DNA from 2 places in the Mesorhizobium sp. M0991 genome. Region 1 is predicted to be linked to the other one. Evidence: predicted binding sites of a transcription regulator. Region 1 holds the regulator's gene; the other holds the start of a gene.

Region 1 (7,709 bases):
AGGCGGACGGTCGAAGTCGAGGCGTTCTGTTCGTGATCGGCGTGCAGGATGAAGATGCGCTCCATCGCGCGCGCCAGCACCGGATTGATCTTGTATTCCTCGCAAGGCACGGCGAAGCACATATGCAGGAAGTTGGCTGCGAAATTCAGCTCGTTCTTCGGATAAATGAACGGCTGGCCGATGTGGTATTTATAGGCCATCGCCGCGATCGTCGGCATCTTGGCGATCAGCCGCATTGAGGCGACCATGCGTTGATAAGGGTCCGAGATGTCGGTGGAATCGTGATAGAAGGCCGACAGCGCGCCGACCACGCCGCACATCACTGCCATCGGATGCGCATCACGGCGGAAGCCGGTGAAAAAGCGCGACATCTGCTCATGCACCATGGTGTGGCGCGTCACCCGGTAGTCGAAATCGTCCTTCTGCGCCTTGGTCGGTAGTTCACCATAGAGCAAGAGATAGCAGACTTCGAGGAAGTCGCCGTGCTCGGCCAATTGGTCGATCGGGTAGCCGCGGTGCAAGAGAATGCCGGCATCGCCATCGATGAAGGTGATTTCCGACTCGCAGCTCGCCGTCGACGTAAAGCCGGGATCGTAGGTAAAGACGCCGGTGGTGTTGTAGAGCGAACCGATGTCGATGACGTCAGGTCCTACCGAACCACTTCGTATCTTGAATTCATGGGTTTTGCCGCCGAGTTCCAGCTTTGCCGTCGATGCCTGGGTTTTGCCGCCAAATTCCATTTTTGTCGCAGGTTCGGTCATAGCAAACTCCTTTTTGTTTCCTCAGGCCGGCAAAGGCAAAATATCTGAACCCAACACGTCAAAAGCATCGGAACACGCACATTTGCGCCCGCAATTGAATCTGCGCGCCAGATTAGGCCAAGACCCAATGTTGCACTGCGAAACGCACCTTTCAATGCCAATCTTCTTGGGCCAGTTTGCTAATCGATTTGATCAGCGATCCGCCCCAGGCTTTCCTCGCGGCCCAGCACGGCAAGCACATCAAAGACACCTGGCGAGGTACTTTTGCCAGTGAGCGCGGCGCGCAAAGGTTGGGCCACGGAGCCGAGTTTATGGCCGCCGGCCTGCGCATAGTCGCGGATCGCGGCTTCCGCTGAGGCGGCAGACCAGTCCGAAACCGTCGCTAGTGCCGCATGAGCGCCCCGCAGGATCGCGCGCGCCTCACCGCTGAGCAGCGCCGCCGCCTTCTCGTCGACCGGAAGCGGCCGCTCGACGAACAGGAATGCAGCCCCTTCAACAAGTTCGACCAGCGTCTTGGCGCGCTCCTTCAGGCCCGGCAAAGCGGCAAGCAGTTGCGCCTTGCGTCTGTCGTCGAGGCGCGCGGCGATTGCCGGGCCGCCTTCTAGATAGGGCAGAGTGGCGATGAAGACGTCGAGCAGCGCTGCCTCGTTCATGCGGCGCATGTGCACGCCGTTGAGCGCTTCGAGCTTGGCGAAGTCGAAACGGGCGGCGCCCTTGTTGACGTCGCCAATGTCGAACCATGAGATCATGTCGGCGATCGACATGATCTCATCGTCGCCGTGGCTCCAGCCAAGCCTCGCCAGATAGTTGAGCAGCGCCTCCGGCAGGTAGCCCATGGCGCGATAGGCCTCGACGCCAAGCGCACCGTGCCGCTTCGACAGCTTGGCGCCGTCGGCACCGTGGATCAACGGGACATGCGACATCGACGGCACCTCCCAGCCCATGGCCTGGTAGATTACGGTCTGGCGTGCGGCGTTGGTCAAATGATCGTCGCCGCGGATGATGTGGGTGATGCCCATGTCGTGATCGTCGACGACGACGGCATGCATGTAGGTTGGATTGCCGTCCGAGCGCAGAATAATGAAATCGTCGAGATCCTTGTTGGGAAAGCGCACGTCGCCCTGGACGCGGTCATGCACCACCGTCTCGCCGCCTGTCGGCGCCTTGATGCGGATCGCCCCCTTGGCGCCGGCCGGCGCCTCCGACGGGTCGCGGTCGCGCCAGCGTCCATCATAGCGGGGAGGCAGCCCCTTGGCCCGTGCGCTCTCGCGCATTGCTTCCAGCTCGGCAGGCGTCGCATAACAATAATAGGCCTTGCCTATGCGAACGAGCTCCTCGGCCACCTCGCGATGGCGCGGCGCACGCTCGAACTGCGACACCGGCTCGCCGTCCCATGTCAGGCCAAGCCAGGAAAGCCCGTCGAGAATGGCCGCGGTTGCCGCATCGGTGGAGCGCTCGCGGTCGGTGTCCTCGATGCGCAGCAGCATCGTGCCGCCTGTGTGCTTGGCATACAGCCAGTTGAACAGCGCCGTGCGCGCGCCGCCAATGTGCAGATAGCCGGTGGGCGAGGGGGCAAAACGGGTGACGACCTTATCGGGCATGGTACTCTCAGGCGGGCGAAGGAAGTGGGTTTGCGGACTTTCGCGCATTGCGCGTTCATGTAGCATAGGAGGTCGAGGGCGCAAGGGGCAGACCCGATGGCTGTGCGAGGCCGTGGTGCGGGCGAGGGCGAGGACGCTGGTAGCGGCGTCAGCGAACGCTTGCTGTTTGCCGCTCCCCTGCCTGTCCTGCCGACACCGGCATTGCTGCCCGCTCCGCGCTTCGATGCTCCGTCGCTGCCGGCCAGCGACCCTGCAACGGTTCCCGTGCCCGCGGTCGAGTCCATCGTGCGCCTACGCCGGCGTTTCCGCCTTCCGTCACCGTCCCGTATCCGCAACAGCGTAACCTCGGCGGCCGGCCTGGAACTCGACCGCGGCGTCGCCTTCCTGCTGGTGCCGGTGTTCCTCGCATGCGGGGTGGTCGTGTATTTCGCGATGGCGGCCGAGCTGGCCTTCCCACAGCCGATAGCTATCGTCGCCTTGGCAGCCCTTTGTGCGGTCGTCTCGCGGTCATGGCCCAGGACGCGCCTGTGCTTCATGGTGGCGTTGCTCTGCGCGCTTGGCGTGCTTGCCGCCAAGTTCGAGACCTGGCGTGTCGGGACGCATATGCTCGGTTCCGAAATCTCGACGCGGCTGACCGGTCGCGTCGTATCGTACGAGCCCATGGCGAGCGGCCGCATCAGGCTGACGATCGATGTGATCTCAACCGCCAGGCCGACACTGCGCTACATGCCGGAACGGGTCCGCGTTTCGGCGATGAAGATACCGGCTGAGCTGACCGCCGGTTCCGAGATCGCCGGCTATGTGCGGCTGCTGCCGCCGACCGGGCCGGTGCGGCCCGACAGCTATGATTTCTCCTTCGACAGCTATTTCGCCGGTATCGGCGGCAGCGGCTTTTTTCTCGGCAATCCGAAAGTCGTGTCGTCGGGCAGCATGCCGCTTGCCGCGCGGCTTTCTTCCGCGATCGAAGACGCGCGCGAATCCATCGCCGACCATATCCGCAGCCGCATCGGCGGCGCCGAGGGCGAGATTGCTGCTGCGCTAATCGTCGGCGTGCGCGCCGGCATTCCCGAGGAGATCAACGAAGCGATGCGGCGCACAGGCATCTACCACATCATCTCCATCTCGGGGCTGCATATGGCGTTGGTCGCCGGCACCATCATGGCGCTGCTACGCGGCGCCTTTGCGCTGTTTCCCGATTTCTCATCGCGACGGCCGGTCAAGAAATATGCCGCGGCCGCCGCGCTTTTTTCGATTGCGGCCTACCTCGTCTTTTCCGGCATTGTGGTAGCGGCCGAACGCAGCTTCATCATGCTGGCGGTGATGCTTATCGCCGTGCTGTTCGACCGGACCGCGCTCACCATGCGCAACCTGGCGATCGCCATCGCCGTCATTCTGGTGTCGCCGCACGAGGTGGTCGGTCCGAGCTTCCAGATGTCCTTCGCCGCGACGGCGGCCCTTGTCGGCGCCTATGCAGGCTGGTCTGATTACCGCGCCGGCAGGGCCACCACGCCGCCGCCCCGGCGGTCGCCGCTACGCTTTGCCACTCGAAAGGTCCTGCTGGGCATGGGCGGCCTGGCGATGACCTCGATCATTGCAGGGAGCGCCACGGCGCTTTTCGCCATATGGCATTTCCAGCGCGTGGCGCCGCTCAGCCTGTTCGCCAATCTGGCCATCATGCCTATCGTCTCACTGGTCGTCATGCCCTTCGCCGTCCTCAGTGCGCTGGCGATGCCGTTCGGCGCGGATGGGCCTTTCCTCTACGTGATGGGCAAGGGGCTGACGGCGATGATCGCCCTGTCCGGGTGGATCTCCGAGCGCTCGCCGATCGATGAGGTCGGGCTGATTTCGCTGAGATCTGTCCTTTTGGTGACGATCGCCCTCGTCATTGCCAGCATGGCGACGACCTGGTTGCGGCTCGCGGCACTTCCTTTCGCGCTCGCCGGCTTGCTAACGACAACGCAGACGCGCGTACCCGATGTATTGATCTCGGAGGACGCACGGCTGGTCGCGCTGCCGATCGGCAGCGGTGAACTCGCGGTCAACCGGGCACGCCCGAATGAGTTCACCATCGACAACTGGAAACGCGCGCTCACATCAGAGGCTATCGTCGCGCCGGAAACACCTGGAAAGAACGATCCGCAATTCGACATTGCCGATCCGGCCGACCTACCGCCGGGCATGCCGTTCATTTGCACGGACGGCCTCTGCCTTGCCAGGCATCCATCCGGCGCGATCATCGCGCAAGCCAAGGACCGCGATACTGCACGGCCAGCCTGCGCCTTTGCCAGCTTGATCGTCATCGACGACGCCACCGCCCATAATCCCTGCTACTACGACCGGCTGGTCCTCGTCGTCACCAAACGGCAACTGGCGCGCGCGGGAAGTGCGGCCGTCTATTTCGATCCACAAGCGGCAACACGCGCCGAAATCCGCTTTGCCGTCGAAAAATCATACCGGCCCTGGCACGTGCAACGGAAATTTTCACGCGCGGCGCGGGGCCTGCCGCCATACCGCAGGGCCGACAAACCCAAAGCCGGCGCCAAGGGCGGAGCTCAGTAGCGGCGGATCAGTCCGACGAGCTTGCCTTGCACCTTGACCCTGTCTGGTCCGAAGATGCGCGTCTCGTAGGCCGGATTGGCGGCTTCCAGGGCGATCGAGGCGCCCTTGCGACGGAACCGCTTCAGCGTCGCTTCCTCCTCGTCGACCAGTGCCACCACTATCTCACCGGGGCTCGCCGTATCGGCATTGCGGATGATCACCGTGTCGCCGTCGAAAATGCCAGCCTCGATCATCGAATCGCCTTTGACCTCGAGCGCATAATGCTCGCCGCCCATGATCATATCCGGCGGCACCGAAATCGAATGCGTCTGGTGCTGGATGGCGTCGATCGGCACACCGGCGGCGATGCGGCCCATCACCGGGATCGAAACGGCGGCGACGACATCGTCGTCATTGCCGGCTGCAGGGACGCGCGACGATGTCGGCTTGCCCTGCCGAGGGGCACCTTGCCCAAGACTGCCCTGGATGACACTCGGCGAGAACTTGCGTGCCGCATTGAGGCCGGGGGCGATCGAGTCAGGCAGGCGCAGCACCTCCAGCGCACGGGCCCGGTTGGGCAAACGGCGAATGAAGCCGCGCTCCTCCAGCGCCGTTATCAGCCGATGGATTCCCGATTTGGAAGCCAGGTCGAGCGCTTCCTTCATCTCGTCGAAGGAGGGCGGAATACCGCTTTCCTTCAACCTTTCGTGAATGAACATAAGCAGTTCGTGTTGTTTGCGTGTCAGCATAGCGACCCCCAACAGAATCAGAAAAACAAACCCAGAACAAACCCTATCTGTTCCAGTTGTGTTCCGCAACTGTTTAAAGTTTAATGAATGCGTTAAGGCTCGGGAAACAAACCACGCCCCTACCGGAATGCCGCATTTTCACCCGCCGCGAGCCTCATCGCCTTGATTCTGCTGTCGTTTGCGCCCTTCTGGCTTCCTAGAAGGCGCCACTGGCATCGGCCGTCGGTCGGCAAAAGGGCACGGAATTGAACCCGTATCGACTGTGCGGTTTGGTCAATGCACCGTGAACGAAACGAACTCAAAACGCCAACCTCGGGTTAACTCCTGGTTTCCACCGCCTGGTCAGGCTGCTTCTCGCTGGTGGAGCCTTGCTGCGCGCTACCCGGTAATGGAAGAACAGTCGATGCGTGTCCGGCGTTGCGTTGAATTTTTGGGGGAGCAGGCAAATCATGACAGGAATTCCCGATCTCGCGGCCATAAAGGCGATGGATGCCGCAGATCCGCTGCGCGCGATGCGCGACCGTTTTGTGTTGCCGCAAGGAGTGATCTATCTCGACGGCAATTCGCTAGGAGCTGCTTCACGTGCCGCTTTCGATGAACTGTACAAGGCCGCGACCGAGGAATGGTCGCATGATCTCATCCGCGCATGGAACACGGCCGGCTGGTTCAACATGCCGCTTGAACTTGGCGACCAGCTCGGGCGCCTGATCGGTGCCGCGACCGGCCAGACGGTGGTCTGCGACACGACGTCGGTCAACATCTACAAGCTGCTGCACGCCGCCATGGCCATGCGTCCGCAGCGGCGGGTCATCGTCGCCGAGGGCGATAGTTTTCCGACAGACCTTTACATGGCTGAAGGTGTGGTTTCGACGCGAAAAGATACGCTGCTGCGCCTCTCGGGGGTCGACGCGCCGACCATCGAAGAGCTGATCGACGAACGCACTGCCGTGGTGCTGGTCAACCACGTCAACTACAAGTCGGGCGAACTGCGCGACATGCCGGGGCTGACGCGCAGGGCCCAGGAGGCCGGGGCGATGATCGTCTGGGATCTCTGCCACACCGCCGGCGCGATGCCAGTCGAGCTCGACAAGGCAAACGCCGATTTTGCCGTTGGCTGCACCTACAAATATCTGAATGGCGGACCGGGCGCGCCTGCCTTCATCTATGCGGCTGAGCGGCATCTTGCCGACATCCAGCAGCCGCTCACCGGCTGGTGGGGCCATGCACGGCCCTTCGCCTTCGAGCCAGGCTATGCGGCCGGCACCGGCATCCGCCGGTTTCTGTGCGGCACGCAGCCGGTCCTGTCGATGCGCACGCTGAAGGGCGCGCTCGACATCTGGAACGATGTCGACATGACGGCGGTGCGCAAGAAGAGCATCGCGTTGGCCGATCTGTTCATCGAGCTTGTTGATGCAAGGTGCGGCGCTTACGGGCTAACGCTCGAAAGCACGCGCGACGGGGAAAAACGCGGCAGCCAGATTTCATTCATGCACGAGCATGGCTACCAGATCATGCGCGCGCTGATTGAACGTGGCGTGATCGGCGATTTCCGCGCGCCATCGACCATGCGCTTCGGCTTCACCCCGCTCTATGTCGGCTATGCCGATGTCTGGCAGGCAGTCGAAGTGCTTGAGGACATTCTGCGCACCGGTGCGTGGAAGGATGCGCGCTTCGCCATCAAGGCGGCTGTCACTTGAGATTGATGCGAGAGCTGGAATCGTGAGGCTGGCGACGACGCGCCGAGCGATGCTTACGGCTACGTTGCAAGGCCATATTGCCAGGGGAGGGCGCAGGGTGTTCGAACGTCACATTGCCGATTGGGACAACGCCTATACCAACGGCGCCAACATAGCCGGCAGCGATCGCTGGCCGGCGGCCTGGATCGAGCCCGCGCGGGTTTTCCGCAACGTGCTTTCGACCGAGGGCAGGGCGCGGCTCGACATGGCCTATGGCGATAACCCACGCAACCGGCTCGATCTTTTCCTGCCGGCCATCAAGCCCAAGGGACTCGTGGTGTTCGTTCATGGCGGCTATTGGATGGCATTCGACAAGAGTTTCTG
Region 2 (7,709 bases), on a different contig from region 1:
CGAGACAATCCAGGCCGAGATCCACAATCGCCTCGACCGGGCGGCGAAACGCAAGAAATACCGCGCCGGCAAGAAGACGCCGGTCGACTACGAGATCGCTTGGCGCGACGGGCCGAGCCATGTTTTCCTGACACGCGACGACAGGTTGATCGAGACGCTTGGCGGTTCGGTCAAGGCGGTGACCGGCAGGAAGCCGGTGCTCTCCACCTCCGGCGGCACCTCCGATGCCCGCTTCATCAAGGATTATTGTCCGGTGGTCGAATTCGGACTTGTCGGCAAGACCATGCACATGGTCGACGAACGCGTGGCGATTGCCGACCTCGAGACGCTGACGCAGATTTATCTGCGCTTCGTTGAAGACTGGTTTGCGCAGGACATATCCTAGTGATGCTTTCCGCGGATGAAACCTACGCTTCGCTTGCCGGCGCCTGGCGGCTGATGCTCGGCAAGGCCGACGGATTTCGCCTGCTCGACCTTTCGGCGGACGGTTTCTGGAACTCCTTTTTTGCCATCGTCGTCGCGGCGCCGGCACTGATCGTCGGCTGGGTCGGTATTGCCAACGAGATCGGCGATCCCAACGCATTCGTCGGCCGTTTCAGCATGTTGATCCGCCTGGCCACTGTCGATATCGGCGCCTGGGTGCTGCCGCTCATAGGCCTCGCCCTGGTGGCGCCGCGGGTCGGCGTCGGCGGCCGTTTCGTCCATTATGTCGTGGCCAGCAACTGGGCCTCGGCGATCATCGCCTGGATGATGCTGCCATCAGCGTTGATCCGGCTTTTCCTGACGTCGGCCAACGAAGTCTCCGGACTGGTGTCGCTGCTGCTGTTCGCGCTGTCGATGGTATTGACCTGGCGGATGACCAACGTCGCGATCGGCAGGGGTGCGGCTGTCGGCAGCGCTGTTTTTGCCGGTATGTTCGTGGCGTCGCTGATCGTCCTGTTCGGCCTGCAGGCGCTGCTCGGTATCAGCGTGCCGGATCAGCCAGGCGTAGGATAATCGACGCCGACGAGAAACAGCCCGTCGGGCGGCGCCACCTGACCGCAGGCCCCACGGTCGCGCGCCTCGAGCGCCGCCTTGAGGTCGGCAATGGTCCAGCCGCCTTCGCCGACACGTTTGAGCGAGCCGACCATCGAGCGCACCTGGTTGTGCAGGAATGACCGCGCCGAAGCGCGGACTTCGATGAAATCGCCCGCCCGGCTGACATCCAGCCGGTCGAGCGTGCGGACCGGGCTGGTGGCCTGGCACTGGGTCGAGCGAAAGGTGGTGAAATCATGCCGGCCAAGCAGCACCTTTGCCGCTTCGTGCATGGCACCGGCATCGAGCTGCTTCGGTACCCACCAGATCCTGCCCTTGTCGAGCGCCGCCGGCGCGCGGCGGTTGACGATGCGGTAGAGGTAATGGCGGCCGATCGCCGAGAAACGCGCATCGAAGCTATCCGGCACGACGGCGGCCTTCAGGATGGCGATGCGCACCTTGGCCGCTTGCAGATGCGCGTTGACGGCGTCGCGCACCTTGTCGCCGGGCCATGCCTTGATCAGATCGAAATGCGCCACCTGAGCGGTCGCATGGACGCCGGCATCGGTGCGGCCGGCGGCGCGCAGCGAAACCTGCTCACCACAGAACTTCTCGATCGCCTGCTCGATCGCCTGCTGCACCGAAGGCTGGTTGGCCTGGCGCTGCCAGCCGGCGAAGAGACTGCCGTCATATTCGATGTCGAGGCGAAAACGCGGCATTCCCGGATCGAGGCGAAATCAGGCGGCGAGGGCTGAGCCGAAGGCCGAGGCGTAGACCAGCCTGCCGGTCTCCGGCGCCTCGCCCCAGGCAAGCGCCTGCAAAGCCTCGCCTTGGTACTCGCTCTCGAATTTTACTGCACGGGCGCGGTTGTAGCCGAAGCGGCCATAATAGGCCGGATCGCCGAGCACCACGGCGAGCGTCTCGCCGGCAGCTTTCAGGCGGATATGAGCCTCGCGGACCAACGCACCGCCGATGCCGGTGCCGTGGAACGACGGCTCGACCGCCAGAGGCGCCAAAGCCACCGCCGGGAAGCTCTTGCCGCCATTCTGCACGAAGAGCCGTGAAAACAGGATATGGCCGACCACTTGCCCGTCTTCGTCCGCCACCAGTTCGACGACGGCATCACCGCCGGTGACCAGCGCGTCGACCAGTCCGGCCTCCGCCTGCTGGCCGAATGCGTGTTCTTCGACAAGGCGGATCGCCTCGCGGTCCCGCGGCGTCGCCGCGCGTATGGACATCATGCTCATGACAATTTCATTCCTTTTTCGAGCTTGGCCCCGCGCAGAAACTCCTGCGCGGCAATGGGCCTTCCGCCCGCACGTTGAACTTCGACCAGCCTGATCGCGCCTGACCCGCAGGCGACCGTCAGCCGATCGTCGAGAATTCCTCCCGGTTCGCCGGCGCCTTGCAAGAGCGTCGAGCGAAGCAGTTTCAGCCGCTCCATGCGGCCGCCGATTTCGGCCTCGCACCATGCACCGGGAAAGGGCGACAGGCCGCGAATCTGGTTGTGCACGTCGCCGGCAGGTCGCAGCCAGTCTATGCGAGTCTCCGATTTATCGATTTTCTTGGCGTAGGTCACCCCCACCTCGGCCTGTGTGGTAAATGTCAGTGTATTCCGTTCCAGCCGTTCGAGCGCCTGCACCATCAGAGCCGCACCCAACACCATCAGCCGGTCGTGCAGATCGCCGGCCGTCATGTCGGGTCCAACGGCGCATTTTTCAACCATTGCCACCGGCCCGGTGTCGAGGCCTTCCTCCATCCGCATCACCATCATGCCCGTCTCGGTATCGCCGGCCATGATGGCGCGCTGGATAGGGGCGGCGCCGCGCCAGCGCGGCAACAGCGATGCGTGGCCATTGAGGCAACCGAGCCGCGGCGCCTCGAGAATGGGTTTCGGCAGAAGCAGCCCGTAGGCGACTACCGCGGCGACGTCGGCACCCAACGCGCGGAACGCCTCCTGCTCCGCCTCGCCCTTCAGCGACACCGGCGTGCGAACCTCGACGCCCAACCGATCCGCCTCGCGCTGCACCGGCGACGGCGTCAGTTCGAGCCCGCGCCGGCCGCCGGCGCGCGGCGGCTGCGTGTAGACGGCTGCCAATTCATGCCCGGCCTCGGCAATCGCCCGCAGCGTCGACACGGAGAATTCAGGCGTACCCATGAAGATGACACGCAGGGGCATTCGTCGACCCCTATCCCACCATCTTGCCTGGCGCCTTGTCCCTGGCGAGCTTCTTGAACTTTTTGACCACCATGTCGCGCTTCAGCTTGGAGATGTAATCGATGAACAGCACGCCGTTGAGATGGTCGATTTCATGCTGCAGGCAGGTCGCCATCAGCCCCTCGGCTTCGATCTCCTGCAGCTTGCCGTCGCGATCGAGATATTTCACCCGCACCGCTGCCGGACGCTCGACCTCGGCGTAGTAGTCCGGGATCGACAGACAGCCTTCCTCATAGACCGAACGCTGGTCGGAGCTTTCGAGGATTTCGGGATTGATGAAGACGTGCGGTGCCGGCGTCTCGTCCTCCTTGGCGAGGTCGATGACCAGCATGCGCAAGGGTTCGCCGACCTGGATCGCAGCGAGGCCAATGCCGGGCGCGTCATACATGGTGTCCAGCATGTCGCCGGCCAGTTTGCGCAAGTCGCCGTCGACACGCTCGACCGGTTTTGAAACCTGGCGCAGGACGGGATCGGGGAGGATGATAAGCGGCTTGATCGACATGGCGTCTCACCTAAGACCTCGCAGGAAAAGCGTCAACCGGGGCGCCTTCGGGTCGTTCACGTTTTGATCTGTGCCGGTAGACCGAATCATCTATGCTGTCGGCATGAACGATCTGGCCACCATCCTGTCCGAACCTGTCGCCCGGCTCGGCGCCACCACGATCACGCTCGGCCATGCCCTGGGTTTCGGCGCAATGCTGTTCCTCGGACTGTTCGTGGCGCTCGTCGTTGCGCTCTGGCGATCGGCCAAGGCGCGTGCGGTGGCGGCCGCCGAAGCCGCCGACCACGCCCGCGACGCCGAGGTGCGGATGGCCGGCATCTTGGCAAGCCAGGCGGAAATGCAGGGCCGCATGGGCGCCATCGCAGAAGTGTTCGGGGCGCGCCAAGCGGAACTGACACAGTCGATCGGCCAGCGCCTCGATGCCATGACCGGCCGCCTAGGCCAGACCATGACCGAGCAGACGAGATCGACGCATGAGAGCCTCGCCAAGCTGCAGGAACGGCTGGCGATTATCGATGTCGCGCAAGGCAACATCCAGTCGCTGGCCGGCCAGGTCGTGCAATTGCAGGCGATCCTTTCCAACAAGCAGACGCGCGGCGCCTTCGGCCAGTCGCGCATGGAAGCCATCGTCGCCGACGGATTGCCGCACGGCGCCTATGAATTCCAGGCGACCTTGTCGAATGGCAGCCGGCCCGACTGCCTGGTGAAGATGCCGAACGGCGCACCGTCGCTTGCCATCGATGCAAAGTTTCCGCTCGAGGCCTGGAATGCCATTCGGGCCGCCGAAGGCGCCGACCTGCAGAAGTCCGCCGCACAGGCTTTCCGCCGCGACATCGAGGTGCATGTCCGGGATATTTCCGAAAAATACCTGATCCAGGGCGAGACGCAGGACACCGCCTTCATGTTCGTGCCCTCGGAATCGGTGTTCGCCGAAATCCATGAGAATTTCGAAGCCGTTGTCCAAAAGGCGCATCGATCGCGGATCGTCATCGTCTCGCCATCGCTTTTGATGCTGTCGATCCAGGTCATCCAGGCAATCCTCAAGGATGCACGCATGCGCGAGCAGGCGCACCTGATCCAGGGCGAGGTTATCCGGCTGATGGAAGACGTGTCTCGGCTCGACGAGCGGGTGCGCAAATTGCAGACGCATTTCGGCCAATCGGCCAAGGATATCGACGACATTCTGGTCTCGACATCGAAGGTGACCAGGCGCGGACAAAAGATCGAGGCGCTGGAGTTTGGCGTGCAGCCGGCGGAGAACACCACTGGTTCGAATGGCAGCGGAGCAAAAGCGGAAAGCAGCCCGCGCGTCGCCGATTCGAAAACCGGGCAGTTGAGGCTAAGGGTCGTCGAAGGCGACGATTGAGAGCTCCGCCGGAACCGGAGGCGAGCGCTTCGCCCGGGTCTGGCGCTACTGCTCCTCGATGATGGTCATGCCTTCGAATTCCGGCAGCCAATGCAGCGCCGAGCGATGCCAGATCTGCTTTCTCGGCACCAGTTGATCGCGCTGCCGTGCCGTCCCGACCCTGATGCCGTAAACCTTCGGTCCCTCGCCCGCCGACGTGGCGTAGAGATGCGAGCCGCACTCACCGCAAAATGCCTGAGCGCGCTTGGCGCCGCTCGAACCGGTCTTGATGTAGATCTTCGGCGTGCCCTTGGTGATCCTGTAATTGTCCTCGGACGCCGGCACCGTGACGCGAAAGGCCGTTCCGGTTAGCTTCTGACAATCGATGCAGTGACAAATGGTGGTCTTTTCCGGATCGACTTCGGCCTCGTAAGTGATGGCGCCGCAATGACACCCGCCGTCGATTTTCATCTTCGTTCCTCCCTAGCTTTTGCCTGCGATCATAGCCGGGACTGCCCGATGACGCATCGGTTTCCTCAAGCCATTTTCCTTAGGCCGGTTCTTGTCCGGATGCCCCCGCCAAGGCCTTGCTCCGGCGTTCCCAGGTGCCGGTGGTCTGCGGCTTGACGAAGAGCCGCGTCACCTCCGGCATCTCCGCCTTCAGCCGTGTCTCGAGGCGCTCGACGCAGGTCTCTATCTCCGGCGCAGACAGATGATCCTCGAACTCGATGCTCAAAGCGGCTACGATCTCCTGCGGACCCATATGCAGCGTCAGTGCGCCATTCGCGCGTTGCACCGCCGGGTCCTGCTGGACGATGGCCAGCACCTTTGTTTGCACCTCGGGCGAGGCCGGCTCACCGAGCAGCAGGCTTTTGCTTTCGCGCGCCAGGAAGATCGCGGTCGCGCCCAGGATGAGCGCGATGCCGATCGACGCGGCGCCGTCGAGCTTAGGCATGTCCAGCCGTTCCGCTGCCAATATGCCGGCGAAGGCGACAACGAGGCCGAGAAGTGCCGCGCTGTCCTCGAAGAGTACGGTGTAGACACTCGGATCCTTGCTGAGCTGCACCGCCTCAAGCCAGCCGTGGCTGCCTTTTTGGTGGCGGAATTCCTTCAGCGCCACCAGCCAAGAGGTGCCTTCGAAGAGGAAGGAAAGGCCAAGGACAGCGTAGTTCACCTTGGCGTTGGCGATCGGCTCCGGCGCCATGATGTGCGTCACGCCTTCGTAGAACGATATGCCGGCGCCCAGTGCAAAGACGAGGAGCGCGACGATGAAGCTCCAGAAGTACAGCTCGCGGCCATGGCCGAGCGGATGCGTGCGGTCGGCCGGCCGGGCGGCACGGTGCATGCCGTAAAGCAGCAGGCTGCCATTGCCGGTATCGACGAGCGAGTGGACGCCTTCCGAGAGCATTGCCGAGCTGCCCGTGAACAAGGCAGCGGCAAATTTGGTCAGTGCGATCGCAAGATTTCCGGCGAGCGCCGCATAGATCACTTTTTTCGACCCGCCATGCGCCGCCATGGTGTGCTGCCTTGGTTGATGCACCGAGATTGGCGGAGCGCCCGCCCACGCTCCACAGTTCCCACAACGCCCGAAGTGTCGAGTTGTTCAAAAGGTCAGTTGTTCAAAAGGGCGGCGCGGGGCTATTCGACGACCTCGTCCGTCCAGACCTTGAAGCCAGCCAGCGCGCCCGGCCCAAAAATGTGGGTCAGCGGCACATCGGCCGCATCGCGTCCGGAGGCAATCAGGATACGGCCGATGCGCGGCGCGTTGTTGCGCGGGTCGAACGCGTGCCAGCGGCCGCCGACATAGACCTCCATCCAGGCGGCGAAATCCATGTCCGACCACGGCTTTGGCAGGCCGATATCACTGATATAGCCGGTGCAGTAGCGGGTCGGAATGTTCAGGGCGCGGCAGAAGGCAACAGCGAGGTGGGCAAAGTCGCGGCACACACCACTCTGCTCGCGATAGGCCTCGGCGGCGGTGCGCGTCGGGCGCGCATTGAAATAGTTGAAGACGATGTGGTTGTGGACGAAGTCGCAGACCGCCTGGACGCGCGGAATGCCGAGCGGGGTGCTGCCGAACAGCCGCCACGCTTCATTCGCCAGCACGTCGCTCTCGCAATAACGGCTGGGCAGCAGGAACAGCAGCGTCTCCGACGGCAGATCGCGCACCTCGTGCTGCCACGCCGTCAGCTCGCGCGTCTCGAAGGAGCCGGGGTCGCGGATGACCGCGTCCGTGCCGAACGCAAAGCGCCCGGCCGGCGCAACGAGACGGTTGCACCAATTGCCGAAACTGTCGCGGTAGCTTTCGATCGGCACCGGCGGGTTCGACGTCAGGAAGTCCGGCCGCTCAAGATCGGATGCGCGCGAATAATGGACATTTAGCATCGCGATCAGCGGTGTTTCCTGCGGGAAATCGAAGCTCATCTGGCAACCGATGTGGATCCGCATTGTCGTCCTGACCGGCCTGCCTGATCATCAGCCGGCGAATCGCAAGGGCTGATGCTGCAGGGCGAAGAAGACCATGGCACGGACCGCTGCGGTTTACGAGGGAATTAGAAACCGGTTGACAGCCATCGGCCAGGGCGACTGCACGGCAGCGGCCTCTTGCAGTCGAGCGTTTTCTCTTGTTT

Evidence for each region. Region 1 encodes LexA, which represses DNA repair genes until DNA is damaged. Its sites were predicted from a motif close to TGTTCNNNNTGTGTTCNG; they were not measured.
Region 2: the regulator LexA is predicted to act here: its motif matches at 3,788-3,805, upstream of NKH70_RS01165 (DNA recombination protein RmuC).

Annotation. Positions count from the first base shown of each region.
Region 1 is NZ_JAMYNE010000007.1:68,428-76,136, reverse strand. It holds gene gltA (citrate synthase) at 1-761, opposite strand, end outside; gene gltX (glutamate--tRNA ligase) at 941-2,362, opposite strand; gene NKH70_RS13000 (ComEC/Rec2 family competence protein) at 2,459-4,921, shown strand; gene lexA (transcriptional repressor LexA) at 4,915-5,649, opposite strand; gene kynU (kynureninase) at 6,099-7,346, shown strand; gene NKH70_RS12985 (hormone-sensitive lipase) at 7,444-7,709, shown strand, end outside.
Region 2 is NZ_JAMYNE010000001.1:232,862-240,570, forward strand. It holds gene dapE (succinyl-diaminopimelate desuccinylase) at 1-385, shown strand, start outside; gene NKH70_RS01140 (transporter) at 388-996, shown strand; gene truA (tRNA pseudouridine(38-40) synthase TruA) at 978-1,733, opposite strand; gene NKH70_RS01150 (GNAT family N-acetyltransferase) at 1,752-2,261, opposite strand; gene fmt (methionyl-tRNA formyltransferase) at 2,258-3,187, opposite strand; gene def (peptide deformylase) at 3,204-3,734, opposite strand; gene NKH70_RS01165 (DNA recombination protein RmuC) at 3,838-5,100, shown strand; gene NKH70_RS01170 (GFA family protein) at 5,146-5,550, opposite strand; gene NKH70_RS01175 (cation diffusion facilitator family transporter) at 5,630-6,595, opposite strand; gene NKH70_RS01180 (transglutaminase-like domain-containing protein) at 6,718-7,527, opposite strand.